DNA from 4 places in the Streptomyces sp. NPDC014733 genome. Region 3 is predicted to be linked to each of the others. Evidence: riboswitches for the same ligand, from Rfam matches in the RefSeq annotation. Region 3 holds a riboswitch; each other region holds the start of a gene.
The links. A riboswitch is a leader RNA that binds a small molecule or an ion and turns the genes downstream of it on or off. The one in region 3 is predicted to bind cobalamin.
Positions count from the first base shown of each region.

Region 1 (4,205 bases), on a different contig from region 3:
CGGCGAGCGCCTGGCCGGTCTCCCAGGCGAGGCGGGACGGGACGGCCTTGGGGTCGACGGAGTAGAAGTTGCGGCCGGTCGGCAGGACGTTGACCAGGCCGCGCAGCGGGGAGCCGGACGGGCCCGCGGGGACGAAGCCGCCGTTCAGGGCGTGGACGGCGTGGTCGATCTCGGTGGTGGTCCCGGCGAGGCGCGGGACGACCTCGCGGGCGGCGAAGCCGAGGATCGCGGCGACCTGTTCGGGCTGCCCGGCGGCCACCTCGGCGACGGCGGACGGCGCCCAGCCGGCGGCCTCCATCGCCTGGACGAGGGCGCGGGCGCGCTCCTCCGCGTCGTCGGCGGCGGTGCGGGTCGCGGCGGACTCGTCCAGGCCCAGCGCCTCCCGCAGCCCGGGCAGCGCGGACGTACCGCCCCAGATCTGGCGGGCGCGGAGGATCGCGAGGACGAGGTTGACGCGCGCCTCACCGGTCGGGGCGGCGCCCAGGACGTGCAGACCGTCACGGATCTGGGCGTCCTTGACCTCGCAGAGCCAGCCGTCGACGTGCAGCAGGAAATCGTCGAAGCCGTCGTCGTCGGGGCGGGCCTCAAGGCCGAGGTCGTGGTCGAGCCTGGCGGCCTGGATGAGGGTCCAGATCTGCGCGCGGATCGCCGGGAGCTTCGCCGGGTCCATGGCGCTGATCTGCGCGTATTCGTCGAGGAGTTGTTCCAGGCGGGCGATGTCGCCGTACGAGTCGGCGCGTGCCATCGGCGGGACGAGGTGGTCGACGAGGGTGGCGTGGACGCGGCGCTTGGCCTGGGTGCCCTCGCCGGGGTCGTTGACGAGGAACGGGTAGATCAGCGGCAGGTCGCCGAGGGCGGCGTCCGGGCCGCAGGCGGCGGAGAGGCCCGCGTTCTTGCCGGGCAGCCACTCCAGGTTGCCGTGCTTGCCGAGGTGGATCATCGCGTCGGCGCCGAAGCCGCCGTCGTCGGCGGAGGCGGCGATCCAGCGGTAGGCGGCCAGGTAGTGGTGGGACGGCGGCAGATCGGGGTCGTGGTAGATCGCGATCGGGTTCTCGCCGAAGCCGCGCGGCGGCTGGATGAGGATCAGCAGGTTGCCGCGGCGCAGGGCGGCGAGGACGATGTCGCCCTCCGGGTTGCGGGAGCGGTCGAGGAACATCTCGCCGGGCGGCGGGCCCCAGTGCTGCTCGACGGAGTCGCGCAGCTCCTGGGGGAGCGTGGCGTACCAGCGCTTGTAGTCGGCGGCGGGGATCCGGACCGGGTTCTTGGCGAGCTGTTCCTCGGTCAGCCACTCCTGGTCGTGGCCGCCCGCCTCGATGAGGGCGTAGATCAGCTCGTCGCCGTCACCGGAGGCGAGACCCGGTACGTCCTCGTCACCGAAGTCGTAGCCCTCCTCACGCAGGCGGCGCAGGAGGGCGACGGCGGAGGCGGGGGTGTCGAGGCCGACGGCGTTGCCGATGCGGGAGTGCTTGGTGGGGTACGCGGAGAGGACCAGTGCCAGCTTCTTGTCCTTCGCCGGGATGTGGCGCAGGCGGGCGTGGCGGACGGCGATCCCGGCGACGCGGGCGGCGCGCTCGGGGTCGGCGGCGTACGTCGGCAGACCGTCCTCGTCGATCTCCTTGAAGGAGAACGGGACGGTGATCAGGCGGCCGTCGAACTCGGGTACGGCGATCTGGGTGGCGGCGTCCAGCGGCGAGAGGCCCTCGTCGTTCTCCTCCCAGGCGGCGCGGTTACCCGTCAGGCAGAGTGCCTGGAGGATCGGCACGTCCAGGGCGGCGAGCGCGCCCGCGTCCCAGGACTCGTCGTCGCCGCCGGCGGACGCCTCGGCCGGCTTGGTGCCGCCCGCGGCGAGGACGGTGGTGACGATGGCGTCGGCCGGGCGCAGCGCGTCGATCAGCTCGGGCTCGGGTGCGCGCAGCGAGGCGACGAAGAGCGGCAGCGGGCGGCCCCCGGCCTCCTCGATCTTGGTGCAGAGCGCGTCGACGAAGCCGGTGTTGCCGCTCATGTGGTGGGCGCGGTAGTAGAGCACCGGGACGAGCGGGCCGTCGATGTCCGTACGGGCCGCGGGCCGCTCCAGCTCGCCCCAGGTCGGCGCGGGCTGCGGCGGTTCGAAGCCGTGGCCGGTCAGCAGGACGGTGTCGGAGAGGAAGCGGGCGAGGCGGCCGAGGTTCTCGGGCCCGCCGTGCGCGAGGTAGGCGTGCGCCTCGGCGGCGGTGCCGACCGGAACGGTGGACGCCTCCATCAGCTGGGCGTCGGGGGCCTGTTCGCCGGAGAGGACGACGACGGGGCGGTGCTGGTCCTCGGCGAGGAGGAGGTTCAGGCCCTCCTCCCAGGCGCGGATGCCGCCGAGGAGGCGGACCACGACGAGGTCGACACCGTCGAGCAGCGCGGGGAGTTCGGCGAGGTCGAGGCGGGCCGGGTTGGCGAGCCGGAACGGCACGGGGCCGCCGGCGGCGCGGGCGCTGAGGAGATCGGTGTCGGAGGTCGACAGCAGCAGAAGCATGCGAGCGCAGAGCCTTCCTCGGGGTATCCGCGCCCCGGGTGGTTCGTTGGACGGCGGGAGTTCCTGACTCACCCGGCAGCTGCCGGGCTCACAGTGGCGGGACCGCGCCGGATTCGCACCGGGCTTCCTCCCTGAGAGCTGCCCCGTGGTCGGGAAAGCCCTCGTCGCCGTCTCCGGCGTCGGCGGGCCGGCTGACCCACCGAAGTGAATGGTAAGGGCTGGTCGGGGCGGTGGGGAGGGGGGCTTGGTGGCGAGGTGCGCGGTGGGTACCGGCGCCGTGGCGGATACCGGCGCCGTGGCAGGCGGGGCCCGCCCCCGGGAGGTGACCGGGGCGGGCCCCTGAGCCGGACCCCGTACGGGGTGCCCGTACGGGGGCGACGCGGGGATCGTCCGGGGCGCGCGGCCCCCTACGGGGTGCCCGTACGGGGGCCGGCTCAGGGATCCGGCGAGGGCGGATCAGGGGCGGTACGAGGGGCGGTTCCGGGGTGTCCGTCCAGGGGCGCGGGGGTTCGCCGGGGCGCCCGGGGCGGGGCCCGGGGCACCGTCGTCCCCGGTGGCGCGTCGGTATGCTCGCGGCCATGCCGCCCTCCCCCTCGAACCGGCCCCCCGGGGCCCAGCCACCGCTGCGCGAGCGCGGTGACGCCTGCCCGGGCGCGCTGCGGCTGCACGCGGCGGCGGACGGCGCGCTGGCCCGTGTCCGGCTGCCCGCAGGGGAGTTGACCGGGCGTCAGGCACGGGCGTTGGGGGATGCGGCGGAGCGGTTCGGGGACGGCGGGATCTCCCTCACCTCGCGCGGCAACGCGGAGCTGCGCGGCCTCGGCGACGGCTGCGGCGGCGCGCTGGCCGCGCTGCTGACCGATGCCGGTCTGCTGCCCTCCGTCCGCCATGAACGCGTCCGCAACCTCGTCGCCTCACCGCTCGCCGGAATCGACCGCCACACCCCGGCCGACGTGCGGCGCTGGGCCCGTGAGCTGGACGGACTGCTCTGCGGACAGGAGTGGACGACGCGGCTTTCGGGCCGCTTCCTCTTCGTCCTGGACGACGGCCGCGGCGATGTGGCGGGCCTGGGCGGCGATGTGACCTTGGTCGCAGAACCGGCGGCGCCGGGCGGCCCGGCAGCCGCGGCGCCGGAGGCGTCCGCGCTCCTCCTCCTCGGCGGGACCGGCGACCCCGGCGACGGGTCCGGCTCCGGCGACGGTCCCGGCCCGGCCCTCCGGATCGCGGGTGCCGATGCCGCCCGTGCCGCGCTCGGTGCCGCCCGTGCCTTCCTGGACGCGGTCGAGGCGAGCGGCAGCGGCGCCTGGCGGTTCCGGGATCTGCCGGGGGGCGCGGCGCCGACCGTGCGCGCCGTCGGCGAGCGGCTGCGCGCCGCCGGGATCCCCGCCGCGTACGTTCCGTCCGGCGAGGTCCCGGCCCGGCCGCGGCGGGGTGCCGGCACCCCGCCGCCCGGCCTCGTCGAAGGACCCGGCGGACGCCGTGCGCTGAGCGTCCCGGCGCCGCTGGGGCGGCTGACCGGCGCACAGTGGCGCCTCCTGGCCCGTACCGCCGCCGAAGGGGACGGCACGCTCCGGCTGACCCCGTGGCGCGGCGTCCTCGTCCCCGGGCTGACCGCACCGGTGGCCGCGGACCGGCTGCGGGAGTGCGCGGACGCGGGCCTGGTCACCGACCCGGACTCGCCCTGGTACCGGCTCGGCGCCTGCACCGG
Region 1 covers NZ_JBIBYO010000019.1:41,452-45,656, forward strand. Annotated here, with positions in the region: gene cobN (cobaltochelatase subunit CobN) at 1-2,500, opposite strand, end outside; cobalamin riboswitch at 2,537-2,664, opposite strand; gene cobG (precorrin-3B synthase) at 3,079-4,205, shown strand, end outside.
Region 1: another riboswitch for cobalamin. It lies ahead of cobN (cobaltochelatase subunit CobN); the one in region 3 lies ahead of ACF1BH_RS27000 (cobalamin biosynthesis protein).

Region 2 (4,205 bases), on a different contig from region 3:
CCGATGAGCTGTTCGGTGTGCGGGGAGATCACGTCGAGGGTGTCGGGTCCGGCGGGGTCGACGAGTGCACCGCCTATGTAGAGCTTGCCGTGTTCGACGAGGTCGCTCATGGCTGCCGCCTCCCGCGGTCGGCCGCCCCGTCCGGTGTCCGGGAGCGGGGCGGTAGCTTCCGTCAACTGCCTGCGCGTCATGCGTGTCCGGCGCCGTCGCGGGCCGCCCGCCGGGTCGGGCGGGGCGGCACCCAGCGGTTCTGACGGCGCGTCAGTTATGGGTCGTTGAACTGATACCACCTGCCGGAGCAGGAGTCCACAGGGCTCCGGGAACCGGCGGCGGGGCCCGTGCCGATGTCACCACCGCGGCCACCGGTACATGAGAACGCGTTCTCGTTATAGTGCCGTCGCGCATCGGTTCGCGGCGAGGCCGGTGCGTGCGTGCGGACGTGAACCGACGGGCGGGCACACCGGGAGGGGACCGGGATGACGCAGGTGACCGACCACCGGGGCGGGGTGTGGAGCATCTCCGTGCCGCTGCCCGGCAATCCGCTCGGCCACACCCTCGTCCACCTCCTGGAGACCGACCGCGGGCCGGTGCTCATCGACACCGGCTGGGACGACCCCGCCTCCTGGTCCGCGCTGACCGCCGGGATCACCGCCTGCGGCTTCGCCGTCGCCGACATCCACGGGGTGCTGCTCACCCACCACCACCCCGACCACCACGGGTTGTCCGGCGCGGTGCGGGAGGCGTCCGGTGCCTGGATCGCGATGCACGAGGCGGACGCCGACATCGTCCGGCGCACCCGGGAGGCGCGGCCCGCCGCCTGGCGGGCGCAGCTGCTGGCGAAGCTGGCCGCCGCCGGGGCGCCGGAGGAGCACCTCGCGCCGTTGCGGTCGGCACGCGGCGGGGAGTTGCCCGGCCGGCGGGCGGCGGTGCCGGACCGGCACCTCGCCCCGGGGGAGCTGCTGGAGCTGCCCGGCCGCCGGTTGCGTGCCGTCTGGACGCCGGGGCACACGCCCGGGCATGTCTGCCTGCATCTGGAGGAGGCGCATCCGGGGCGGGCTCCGGGGGCGCGCGGGGACGGTCCGGGCGCCGGGTTCGGGCGGCTGTTCTCCGGTGATCATCTGCTGCCGGGGATCAGCCCGCACATCGGGGTGTACGAGAGTCCGGGCGAGGCGCCGACCGATCCGCTGGGCGACTACCTCGCGTCGCTGGAGCGGGTGGCGCGGCTCGCCCCGGCGGAGGTGCTGCCCGCGCATCAGCATCCGTTCACCGATGCGGCGGGGCGGGCCCGGGCGCTGCTGGCGCACCACGAGGCGCGGCTCGGCGGGCTGGTGCGGCTGCTGGCGGAGCCGTTGACGCTGTGGCAGCTGACGGTGGCGATGGAGTGGAACCGGCCGTGGGAGCGGATCCCGTACGCCTCGCGGAACATCGCGGTGGCGGAGGCCGAGGCGCATCTGCGGCGGCTGACGGTGCTGGGCCGGGCGGCGGCGGTGCCCGGGTCGGATCCGGTGACGTACCGGGCGGTGTGAGGCGTACGACACGGCGGGGCGTCCGACGGGGGCCGGGCCCGCCGGCGTGCCCCGGTGGCGGCGTGCCCGGGACGGCCGTCTCGCCGTGTGGCGCCGGGCCCGCGCGGCCGCCCCACGACGGTGCCCGCCGCACCCCGCGGCCCCTCGTGAGGCCGTGGCCGGCACCCCCGTCCCCGGTGGGTCCGGTCGGGTGACCGCTAAAATGTGCGGACAACTCCATGCGTGCCTGATCGGGGGAAGCCGGTGAAAATCCGGCGCTGACCCGCAACCGTCAGGGCGGACGTGCGCCGTGCGCGCGCCCCGTCCGAGCCGGAACACCCGAGGGGGCGCGACAGGCTCCCGCCACCGGCGGGCCGCGTGCGGCGGCCCGCCGGTGGCGGCACCGTCGAGGTATACGGAGCTGAGCCCGGTGCCCTCGTGTACGGCCCCGGCCGTCGCGAGGTGGACGGCCGAGCGTGGCCACCCACCCCGCGACGCCCCGAGCGAACCGACTGAGAGGCACCGACGATGGCCCCCCTGGCCCCTTCCCGCGCCGCGCTGCTGCGCCGCGCCGCCGTGGTGTGCGCCGCGGCGCTCGTACCCGTCGCGGCGACCGCGCCCACCGCGTTCGCCGCTCCGACGCCCTCCCCCAAGTTGCCCGCGGGCCTGTACGGCTCCGGCGATCCGCAGTACGACGGCGTGTGGCGGCAGTCGCTGGCGCTGCTCGCCCAGCACACCGTGCGGGTCGAGCCCGCCGCGGCGGCCGTGGACTGGCTGACCGGCCAGCAGTGCGCCGACGGCGCGTTCACCGCGTACCGCGCCGACACCGCGAAGGCGTGCGGCGCCTCGACGATGCGGGACACCAACCAGACGGGTGCGGCGGTCCAGGCGCTGGCGGCGCTCGGCGGGCACGGCGCGACCGTGGAGAAGGCGGTGCACTGGCTGAAGTCGGTGCAGAACGACGACGGCGGCTGGCCGTCGCTGCCCGGGTCGGCGAGCGACGCCAACTCCACCGCGGTGGTCATCGGCGCGCTCACCGCGGCGGGCCAGGACCCGGCGAAGGTGACGTCGCCGAAGGGGCACACGCCGTACGAGGGGCTGCTGACGTTCCGGCTCGGGTGCGCGGTGAAGCCCGCCGAGCGGGGTGCGTTCACCTTCCAGCTCAAGGGCGCGGCGGCCAACGCGGACGCCTCGGCCGCCGCGGCGACCGGTGCGCTCGGCAAGGGCTTCGTCGTCCCGGCGGCGGGCAAGGACGCGGACACCCCGGTGGCCGCGCCGGAGTGCGGCGACGGGAAGAAGGAGCCGTCCGGGGCGGACCCTGCCGCGCTGCGGTCCGCCGCGTCCGGGGCGAGCGCGTACCTGGTGAGGGAGATGGACGCCCACGGGCAGCACCTGATGTCGGCGATGCCGGGCGCGAAGCCGCAGCCGGACGTCGGGAACACCGCGGACGCGGTGGTGGCGCTGGCCGCCGGCGGGCACGGCGCGGCGGCGCGGAAGCCGCTGGCGTGGCTGGAGAAGAACGGCCCGGCGTGGGCGAAGCCGGCCGGTCCGGCGGCGTATGCGCAGCTGGTCCTCGCCGCGCACGCCACGGGCACCGACCCGCGGGACTTCGGCGGTACGGACCTGGTGGCGGCGTTGAACGCGACCGGCCCGAAGCCGTCGCAGGCCGGCGAGAAGGCGGTGCCGAAGGAGAAGGGCACCGGGTCGATCAGCGCATGGTGGCTGGTGCCGGTGGGGCTCGCCGCGGGTGCGGGCATCGGGTTCCTCATGAGCGGCCGCCGGAAGCGCGGGCAGTGATGCGGCGTGCGCGGTGGGCCGGTGTGCTGGCGCTGGCGCTGGCCGGAGCCATATCGGCGCTGGGCGCGGGCCCGGCGCAGGCCCAGGGGCAGGCGTACCGGTACTGGTCGTTCTGGGACGGCGCGGACGGCACCTGGGCGTACGCGACGCAGGGTCCGGCGACGCTGCGGCCCGCGGACGGCGCGGTGGCCGGTTTCCGGTTCACGGTCAGCGCGGAGTCGTCCGCGGTGGCCCGGCCGCGGGCCGCGGCCGATTTCGGGAAGCTGTGTTCCGGGACGCCGCGGCACTCCGGGACGAAGCGGGTCGGTGTCGTCGTCGACTTCGGGTCGGCGGCGGACGCGCCGGAGGGTGAGCGGCCGCCGAAGGAGCGGACCGCGTGTGCGCGGGTGCCCGAGGACGCGTCGGCCGGTGAGGCGCTGGCCGCGGTGGCGAAGCCGCTGCGGTACGACGCGCAGGGGCTGCTGTGCGGCGTCGCCGGGTATCCGAAGGCGGGGTGCGCGGAGCAGGTGAGCGGTGGGGGGAAGTCCGCGCCGGAGGCGTCGGGTGCGCCGGCGGCCGGGGCGGACGGCGACGGCGGGCCGTCGGCCGGGCTGATCGGTGGCGGCGCGGCGGTCGTGGTGCTGGGTGCGGCGGCGGTGTGGCAGACCCGTCGCCGGCGCGGATGAGGGCGCCGCAGGCCACCCGGAGCACGGCGCTGCACGCGGGCGCCTGGTGGCTGTGGGCGCTGGGGCTGGCCGCGGCGGCGTCGCGGACGACCAATCCGCTGCTGCTGGGGCTGCTGATCGCGGTGGCCGGGTATGTCGTGGCGGCGCGCCGGACGGATGCGCCGTGGGCCCGGTCGTACGGCGCGTTCGTGAAGCTGGGGCTGCTGGTGCTGGGCATCCGGCTGGTCTTCGCGTTCCT
Region 2 covers NZ_JBIBYO010000005.1:148,557-152,761, reverse strand. Annotated here, with positions in the region: gene ACF1BH_RS14470 (aldehyde dehydrogenase) at 1-110, opposite strand, end outside; gene ACF1BH_RS14465 (MBL fold metallo-hydrolase) at 477-1,526, shown strand; cobalamin riboswitch at 1,726-1,867, shown strand; gene ACF1BH_RS14460 (prenyltransferase/squalene oxidase repeat-containing protein) at 2,034-3,302, shown strand; gene ACF1BH_RS14455 (SCO2322 family protein) at 3,302-3,967, shown strand; gene ACF1BH_RS14450 (CbiQ family ECF transporter T component) at 3,964-4,205, shown strand, end outside.
Region 2: another riboswitch for cobalamin. It lies ahead of ACF1BH_RS14460 (prenyltransferase/squalene oxidase repeat-containing protein); the one in region 3 lies ahead of ACF1BH_RS27000 (cobalamin biosynthesis protein).

Region 3 (4,205 bases):
TCCTCGGACAGCAGCGCCGTCGTCCCGAAGAACGAGGCGAACACCCCGCCGCGGTCGATGTCGCCGACCACCACCACCGGCAGCCGCCCGGCGCGTGCGATGCCCATGTTGACGATGTCGGTGCGCCGCAGATTGATCTCCGCCGGGGAGCCCGCGCCCTCGCAGATCACCACGTCGTGGGTGCGCCGCAACTCGGCCAGGCAGTCGGTGACGGTCGCCAGCAGCTCCGCGCGTCCACCGGGCCGCGCGCCGCTGCCGGGGCGCCCGAAGTACCCCTGCGCGCTCATCTCGCCGACCGGTTTGCCGAGCAGCACCACCTGGCTGCTGCGGTCCCCGCCCGGCTTGAGCAGCACCGGGTTCATCAGCGCCGACGGCTCCACCCGGGCGGCCGCCGCCTGCATCGCCTGCGCCCGGCCGATCTCCGCGCCGTCCCGCGTCACGAACGAGTTCAGCGACATGTTCTGCGCCTTGAACGGGGCGACGTCCACGCCCTGCCGCACCAGCCAGCGGCAGATCCCCGCGGTCACCACGCTCTTGCCCGCGTCGGAGGTGGTCCCCGCGATCAGCAACCCGCCGCCGGTCATCCGCTCCTGCCCTTCCGCCGGGCGAGGGCCGGACGCGCCGCGCCCGCCAGCAGCCGCCCGGCCACCGTCACCGTCAACGCCAGCGCGCTCACCCGGCGCGAGAGCCGCACCGCCCGCGCGATGTCCTCGGTCGCGACGGGACGGCCCCCGCCGTTCAGCCGCGGCCGGTGCTCGACCCGTCCGCCGTACGCCAGCGTCCCGCCGAGCCGTACGCCGAGCGCACCCGCGAACGACGCCTCCACCGGGCCCGCGTTGGGGCTCGGATGGGCCCCGCCGTCGCGGCGCCAGGCCCGTGCGGCGCCGCGCCGGTCGGGGGCGGCGAGCACGGTGAGCGCGGCGGTCAGCCGTGAGCCGGGCCACCCGGCGACGTCGTCCAGCCGCGCCGAGGCCCAGCCGAACCGGCGGTGGCGGGGCGACTTGTGACCCACCATCGCGTCCAGGGTGTTCACCGCCCGGAACGCCACCAGGCCCGGGACGCCGCCGACGGCGCCCCACACCAGCGCGCCCACCACCGCGTCCGAGGTGTTCTCCGCGACGGACTCGACGACCGCCCGCGCCATCTGCGGCCCGTCCAGCGCCTGCGGATCGCGGCCGCACAGATGCGGCAGCCGCCGCCGTGCCCGGTCGAGGTCCCCGGCGGCCAGCGCGTCGCCGACGGCCCGCGCCTCCCGGCCCAGCGAGGTGCCGCCCAGCACCGACCAGACGGTGGCGGCGGTCAGCGCGGTGGTGGCGGCGGTCCGGGCGGGGGAGGGGACGGGCGCCGCGCCGCGTACCGCGCGCGTCAGCAGCGCGGCGCCGGCGGTCGCGCCGCCCGCGCAGAGCAGGGTGTGGAGGGCGCCACGGCCGCGGTGGTCGCGCCAGAGCCGGGCCTCGACGGCTGCCGCACCGCGCCCGAAGGCGGCCACCGGGTGGCCGCGCCGCGGGTCGGCGGCGAGCAGATCGCCGAGAAAGCCCAGGGCCGCACCGCACGCGTAGGTGGCGTGTTCGGCACGCATCGGATCAGACCGCCGTCACGCCTCGACGGAACTCCGACGGCACACGGAAGGATCTGCACGGGCGGCCAGGCATGGCGGTATGTCCTCACTCAGGGTCCGCGCCCTGGTTCGACGTGACGGCGACAGGAGTCTCCTGGCTCCCCGGATCGGCGCTTCCCCCGGCCTTCCGGCCCTGGCGCGCGCCCGTCGGGCGTGCACGAGGCGGACCGTGACCTTCGTCGGAGGAACGCTCCCCGGTGACAGTGGCGGGACCGCGCCGGATTCACACCGGACTTCCTCTGCTGTCGCCGATTGGCGTGGGAAGTCCACCATGCCCCGCCAACCCCGTCAACTCGCCCGTGACCTGCGACGCCGTGGTACCGCGGGGCTTGTGGCGGAGGCCACAGACCCCGTACGACGCACGGCGCCCGGCCACCGCGGGTTGCGGTGACCGGGCGCCGTGCGGGCCGCCGGACGGATCAGGCGGCGACGATCAGATAGATGCCGTACGCCACCGCGGCCGCGCAGACCGCGTAGGCGGCGAGGCCACCGATCCGCGCGCCGGTGCCCGGGGCGTCGGTGCCCGCGGCACCCGCCGTGGCGGCCGCGCCCTCGGTCCGGGTGCGGGCCGTGCCGACGATGCCGACCGTGAACAGGCCCACGATCCCGACCGTCACCACCAGGGTGACGCCGAAGACCTGGCCGAGAGCTGCCCAGTCGATGCTCATGCTGTGGTTCCTCAGGTTCGGGCGGTCAGCCGGCGGCTGTCGCGGTCGTGGCGCGCGGGGCGCTCGCGGCGGGGGCGGCCTCCTCGCCCTCGATGGGCGTGAGCGACCCGGCCGGGGGAGGGGTGACCGTCTGGAGGGCCGCGGTGACCACACCGGGCGGCTCCGTGACCTCGGACGCGTTGACGTTGGTGTGGTCGATGGGCTTGCGGCGGGACGCGGCCCAGATGGCGCCGCAGATGCCGAGCGCGAGGATCGCGACGGCGGTCACGCCCCAGTCGCCCTGGTCGGCCAGGAGCGCGGCACCGGCGGAGACCAGGCCCGCGGCCGGCAGCGTCAGGCACCAGGCCACGACCATCCGCACCGCCGTCGACCAGCGCACCACACCGCCCTTGCGGCCCAGACCCGAACCCATCACCGAGCCCGAGCAGACCTGGGTGGTGGAGAGCGCGAAGCCGAGGTGGGAGGAGGCCAGGATGGTGGCCGCGGCGCCGGTCTGGGCGGCGAAGCCCTGCGGCGGCTGGATGTCGGTGATGCCCTTGCCCATCGTGCGGATGATCCGCCAGCCGCCCAGGTAGGTGCCGAGGGCGATGGCCATACCGGCCGACGCGATGACCCACAGCGGCGGGTCGGCGTGCGGGGCGACCACACCGCCGGTGATCAGCGCGAGCGTGATCACACCCATCGTCTTCTGGGCGTCGTTCGTGCCGTGCGCCAGCGAGACCAGCGCCGCCGAGGCGATCTGCCCGGCGCGGTAGCCCTTGGCGGTCTCCTGCTCGTCGCGGCCCCGGGCCAGCCGGTACGTCAGCCGGGTCGCGGCCATCGACGCGATACCGGCGACCACCGGGGCGGCCACGGCCGGGATGAGGACCTTCATCACGACGGCGCCGCCGTGCACACCGTTGGTGCCCACGGACACCAGCGTGGCGCCGATCAGACCACCGAACAGGGCGTGGGAGGAGCTGGAGGGGAGGCCGGCGAGCCAGGTGAGGAGGTTCCAGACGATCGCGCCGACCAGACCGGCGAAGATCACTTCAGGTCTGATGCCGGCGCTTTCGTCGATGATCCCGCCGGAGATGGTCTTGGCGACCTCCACGGACAGGAACGCGCCGACGAGGTTGAGGACCGCCGACATCGCCACCGCGATCTTGGGCTGCAGCGCGCCGGTGGAGATGGTGGTGGCCATGGCGTTGGCCGTGTCGTGGAAGCCGTTCGTAAAGTCGAACACCAAGGCCGTGACGATCACGATCCCGATGAGAAGCGTGATGTGTTCCATTCACCCAGGCAATCAGTTCGATGGTCAGTGACGCCGGAAACGTACGAAGGGTGGGTGAACGGGAGGTGAACGTGGCCGGGCCCGGCAATGACACCACCGCAGTGTTCGGGAGGAGGTATCTCACACGTCACTTCCACACCATCCGTATGTGGCGCGAATGTGCTGCCGCACGGCCCGAATCCGGCTTGATCCCCGGCGCGTGCACGGCATCCGAACGACCCCGTCGCAGTGCGTCACCCCGCTGGTGAACGGCGTGCCCGCACCCCGCGCCCGCCCGGACCCGGTGCGATCCCCCGGCTCCCGCCCGACCCGCGCACCTGGCCGGAACACCCGGCCCCGCGCCTGCCTCCGTGGGCACCCCGTTGTTCGAGCGCGGCGCACGCCGCGGCGCTCCCCGAGCTTCCGTACGCCCGACCCGCACCACGCCGGCCCACCGCGGGAACCGGCTCCCCGGAACGGTCGCGCCGACCGGCCCGTACGGTGGCGCCCCCCCGCTGACGAACCCCCGGAGCGCCCGCACCTCCCCGGCCCGGCCCGTACGGTGACGGACCCGCGCCCGGACCGACCGGCCTCCGGGACGGCCGCCCGCCCCCGGCCCGGCCCGTACGGTGACGGCATCCCGCCCGCTCGCCCGTCCACGCACCCG
Region 3 covers NZ_JBIBYO010000015.1:108,946-113,150, forward strand. Annotated here, with positions in the region: gene ACF1BH_RS26995 (cobyric acid synthase) at 1-584, opposite strand, end outside; gene ACF1BH_RS27000 (cobalamin biosynthesis protein) at 581-1,579, opposite strand; cobalamin riboswitch at 1,706-1,859, opposite strand; gene ACF1BH_RS27005 (hypothetical protein) at 2,038-2,286, opposite strand; gene ACF1BH_RS27010 (anion permease) at 2,312-3,559, opposite strand.

Region 4 (4,205 bases), on a different contig from region 3:
GCGCAGCGGCAGCGTCTCGCGCAGCGCCGGTTCGTCCACCTGGATGACCGGCGTACCGGCTGCCTCCAGGTCCCCGACCTCGTCGCGCAGCGCCAGCGCGACCTGGCGTGCGGTGTCGCCCAGCGGCTGGTCGTCGCGGACGAACGACCAGGCCAGCATGGTCACCGGACCGGTCAGCATCCCCTTGACGGGCCGCTCGGTGCAGGACTGCGCATACGTCGTCCAGCGCACCGTCATCGGCCCGGGGCGGGAGACGTCGCCGGCCAGGATCGGCGGCCGGACGTAGCGGGTGCCGTACGACTGGACCCATCCGTGCCGCGTGGCGAGGTAGCCGGTCAGCTGCTCGGCGAAGTACTGGACCATGTCGTTGCGCTCGGGCTCGCCGTGCACCAGGACGTCCAGCCCGGCCTTCTCCTGGAAGGCCAGCACCTCGCGGATCTCGGTGCGGATCCGCTCCTCGTACCCTTCGGTGCCGATCCGCCCGGCCCGCAGGTCGGCCCGCGCGGTGCGCACCTCGGTGGTCTGCGGGAACGAGCCGATGGTCGTCGTCGGCAGCAGCGGCAGTCCCAGGTGGGCGCGTTGGGCGGCGGCCCGCTCGGCGTACGGCTCCGAGCGGCGGGCGTCCGCGTCGGTGACGGCGGCGGCGCGGGCGCGGACCACCGGGTCACGGGTGAGGGGGGAGCGCGCCCGGGACGCCAGGTCGGCCTTGTTGGCGACCAGTTCGGCGGCGATCGCGCCGGTGCCGCGCGCCAGGCCCTCGGCGAGGGTGACGACCTCGGCGGCCTTCTGGCGGGCGAAGGCGAGCCAGCGCAGGACCTGCGGGTCGATGTCCCGCTCGGCGGTGGTGTCGAGGGGGACGTGCAGCAGCGAGCAGGAGGCCGCGACGTCGACCCGGTCGGCGAGCCCCAGCAGCGTGCCGAGGGTGGTCAGCGACGCGGTCAGATCGTTGACCCAGATGTTGCGGCCGTCGACGACCCCGGCCACCAGCCGCTTGCCGGGCAGCCCGCCGACGGCGGCGAGCGCGTCGAGGTTGGCGGCGGCGGGCCCGGTGAAGTCCAGTGCCAGCCCGTCCACCGGCGCCTTCGCCAGCACCGGCAGCGCGTCGCCGAGCCGGTCGAAGTAGGAGGCGACGAGGAGCTTCGGCCGGTCGGTGAGGGCGCCCAGCGCACGGTAGGCGCGGGCGGCGGCGTTCAGTTCGGCGGGCGTACGGTCCGCCACCAGCGCAGGCTCGTCCAGCTGTACCCAACCGGCACCGGCGGCCCGCAGATCGGCCAGGACCTCGGCGTAGACCGGCAGCAGCCGGTCCAGCAGCGTCAGCGGGTCGAAGTCCGCGGCCACCCCGGGGGCGGGCTTCGCCAGCAGGAGGTAGGTGACCGGGCCCACCAGCACCGGACGGGCCGTCAGCCCCAGCGCCAGGGCCTCCGTCAGCTCGCCCACCTGCTTGCCGGAGTCGGCCGTGAACACCGTGTTCGGACCCAGCTCGGGCACCAGGTAGTGGTAGTTGGTGTCGAACCACTTGGTCATCTCCAGCGGCGCGACGTCCTGCGTACCGCGCGCCATGGCGAAGTAGACGTCAAGGGGGCATCCCGGGTCCGGGCGGAGCGGGGAATGCGGGGAAGCGCCGGCGGCGACGGCCTCGCGGTGCCGCTCGGGGATCGCACCCACCATGACGGTGGTGTCGAGGACATGGTCGTAGTACGAGAAGTCGCCGGTCGGGACCGTGCCGATACCGGCGTCGGCCAGCTGCTGCCAGTGGGTGCGACGCAGCTCGGCGGCGGTGGCGCGCAGCGCGTCGGCGGTGACGCGGCCCTTCCAGTACCCCTCGACGGCCTTCTTCAGTTCCCGGTTCTGCCCCTGACGGGGGTAGCCGTACACGGTGGCCCGTGCTCCCGCGGCTGCGGACTCGGTGGTCACGGAGATCTCCTTCGCGAGATGAATCCCTGAGATCCCGGCGACGGGACGGAGCGCGAAGGGGTGACGGACCGGACGGAAACGACCGCGCGGTCCTCCGCCTGGTGTGTGTACGCCGACCCGCCCACGAGGTCACCGGGATGTCCGGGCACGCGGGGTGCGCACCCGGGCAGGTGGCAGGTCTTCGGACTCGCGGGCACGTCCTTCGGAGGAGGACACCTACTGGCCGTCGCTTCCCGGGCCCTGCGGACCCAGTGCGTATGACGGCGGTCGTTCCCGCTCACCGCTGCGGGGCAGTCCCGGATTCCCACCGGGTTCCCTCTTACGACGACCCGCCTGGCGGACGGGGCGAACCAGCTGCACCGGCCACCCTACGGGCCGACCGGCGCCGCGGTGGCGGTGCGTCCGCCCTCCGGACGGTGAGGTGGGACACGCCCCTCGCCCGCATGAAAAGCGCGAGGGCGGGGAAACCGCCCGCGCGTCTCCCGCCCCTCCGCCCCCGCCCCCCCCGTGCGGGCGCCTCCGTGCCGTGCCCGGTGGCGGGGGAGGGGCGGGGTGCGCCGGGGCTTCCCGGCGGGGCGGGCCGGTGCGGGTACCGGCCCGCCGGTCCTGCTCAGTGCCGCCCGGTGTCGATGACGCAGAAGCGGTTGCCCTCCGGGTCGGCGAGGACGACGAAGTCGGCGTCGTCCGGCGCGAGGTCCCACGCCACCCGCCGGGCGCCCAGCCCCACCAGCCGTTCGACCTCGGCGGCCTGGTCGGCGGCGTCCCCGGCGTAGAGGTCCAGATGGACCCGCGGCCGCTCCTGGACCGGCGTCACGCTCCGGCCCAGCGCCACCTGCACACCGTGCCCGGCGGCCGGTACGAGGACCGCCCAGTCGTCCTCGATCTCCTCGCGGGGGACGTATCCCAGCGCCTCGCCCCAGAACGCCGCGGCCCGGCGCACGTCCGAGACCCCCAACACCACGGAACCCACTGTCAGCATGGGCCGAGTCTCCCGCACCGCACGGCGCGCCGTGCGGGGGAGCGGACGGGAAAGCGCGCCCGGGCGCCGCGACCGGTCCGCGCTCGCCGCCCGCTCCGGCCCGGAATGCCGCCGTACGGGTGGCATGACACCCTGGCTGTGGCGTGGGCCCGGTGGCACGGAGGCCGGGACCGGCCGGGCCGAGGGCCGGTGTCCGGACGGTCCCGGAGACCGGGCGGCCGGTCGTCCCGCAGTACCGGGGCGGGCGGCCGCACCCTGAGTACGCAACCGAGCGAGGCGGTCACCATGGAGTTCGGCATCTTCACCGTCGGCGATGTGACGACCGACCCGACCACCGGCCGTACGCCGAGCGAGCACGAGCGCATCAAGGCCACGCTCGCCATCGCGGCCAAGGCCGAGGAGGTCGGTCTGGACGTGTTCGCCACCGGCGAGCACCACAATCCGCCGTTCGTACCGTCGTCGCCCACCACCCTCCTCGGGTATCTGGCGGCCCGCACCGAACGGATCGTCCTGTCCACCTCCACCACGCTGATCACCACCAACGACCCCGTGAAGATCGCCGAGGACTTCGCCTACCTCCAGCACCTAGCCGACGGCCGCGTCGACCTGATGCTGGGCCGCGGCAACACCGGGCCCGTCTACCCCTGGTTCGGCCAGGACATCCGCCAGGGCATCCCGCTCGCCATCGAGAACTACGCGCTGCTGCACCGGCTCTGGCGGGAGGACGTGGTCGACTGGGAGGGCAAGTTCCGCGGTCCGCTGCAGGGCTTCACCGCCACGCCCCGGCCGCTGGACGGCGTTCCCCCGTTCGTCTGGCACGGTTCGATCCGCTCCCCGGAGATCGCGGAACAGGCCGCGTACTACGGCGACGGCTTCTTCCACAACAACATCTTCTGGCCCATGTCCCACACCCAGCGGATGATCCGCCTCTACCGGCAGCGCTTCACCCACCACGGCCACGGCGCCCCCGACCAGGCCATCGTCGGCCTCGGCGGCCAGGCGTTCCTGCGCGCCAACTCCCAGGACGCGGTCCGTGAGTTCCGCCCGTACTTCGACAACGCGCCGGTCTACGGGCACGGTCCTTCCCTGGAGGAGTTCACGGAGCAGACGCCGCTGACCGTCGGCTCACCGCAGCAGGTCATCGAGCGGACCCTCGGCTTCCGCGACGCCGTCGGCGACTACCAGCGTCAGCTGTTCCTGATGGACCACGCCGGATTGCCGCTGAAGACCGTCCTGGAACAGCTCGATCTGCTCGGCGGTGAGGTCGTCCCCGTCCTCCGCAAGGAATTCGCGGCCCTCCGCCCGGCCGGGG
Region 4 covers NZ_JBIBYO010000004.1:107,867-112,071, reverse strand. Annotated here, with positions in the region: gene metE (5-methyltetrahydropteroyltriglutamate--homocysteine S-methyltransferase) at 1-1,914, opposite strand, end outside; cobalamin riboswitch at 2,090-2,236, opposite strand; gene ACF1BH_RS11880 (VOC family protein) at 2,525-2,893, opposite strand; gene ACF1BH_RS11875 (LLM class flavin-dependent oxidoreductase) at 3,179-4,205, shown strand, end outside.
Region 4: another riboswitch for cobalamin. It lies ahead of metE (5-methyltetrahydropteroyltriglutamate--homocysteine S-methyltransferase); the one in region 3 lies ahead of ACF1BH_RS27000 (cobalamin biosynthesis protein).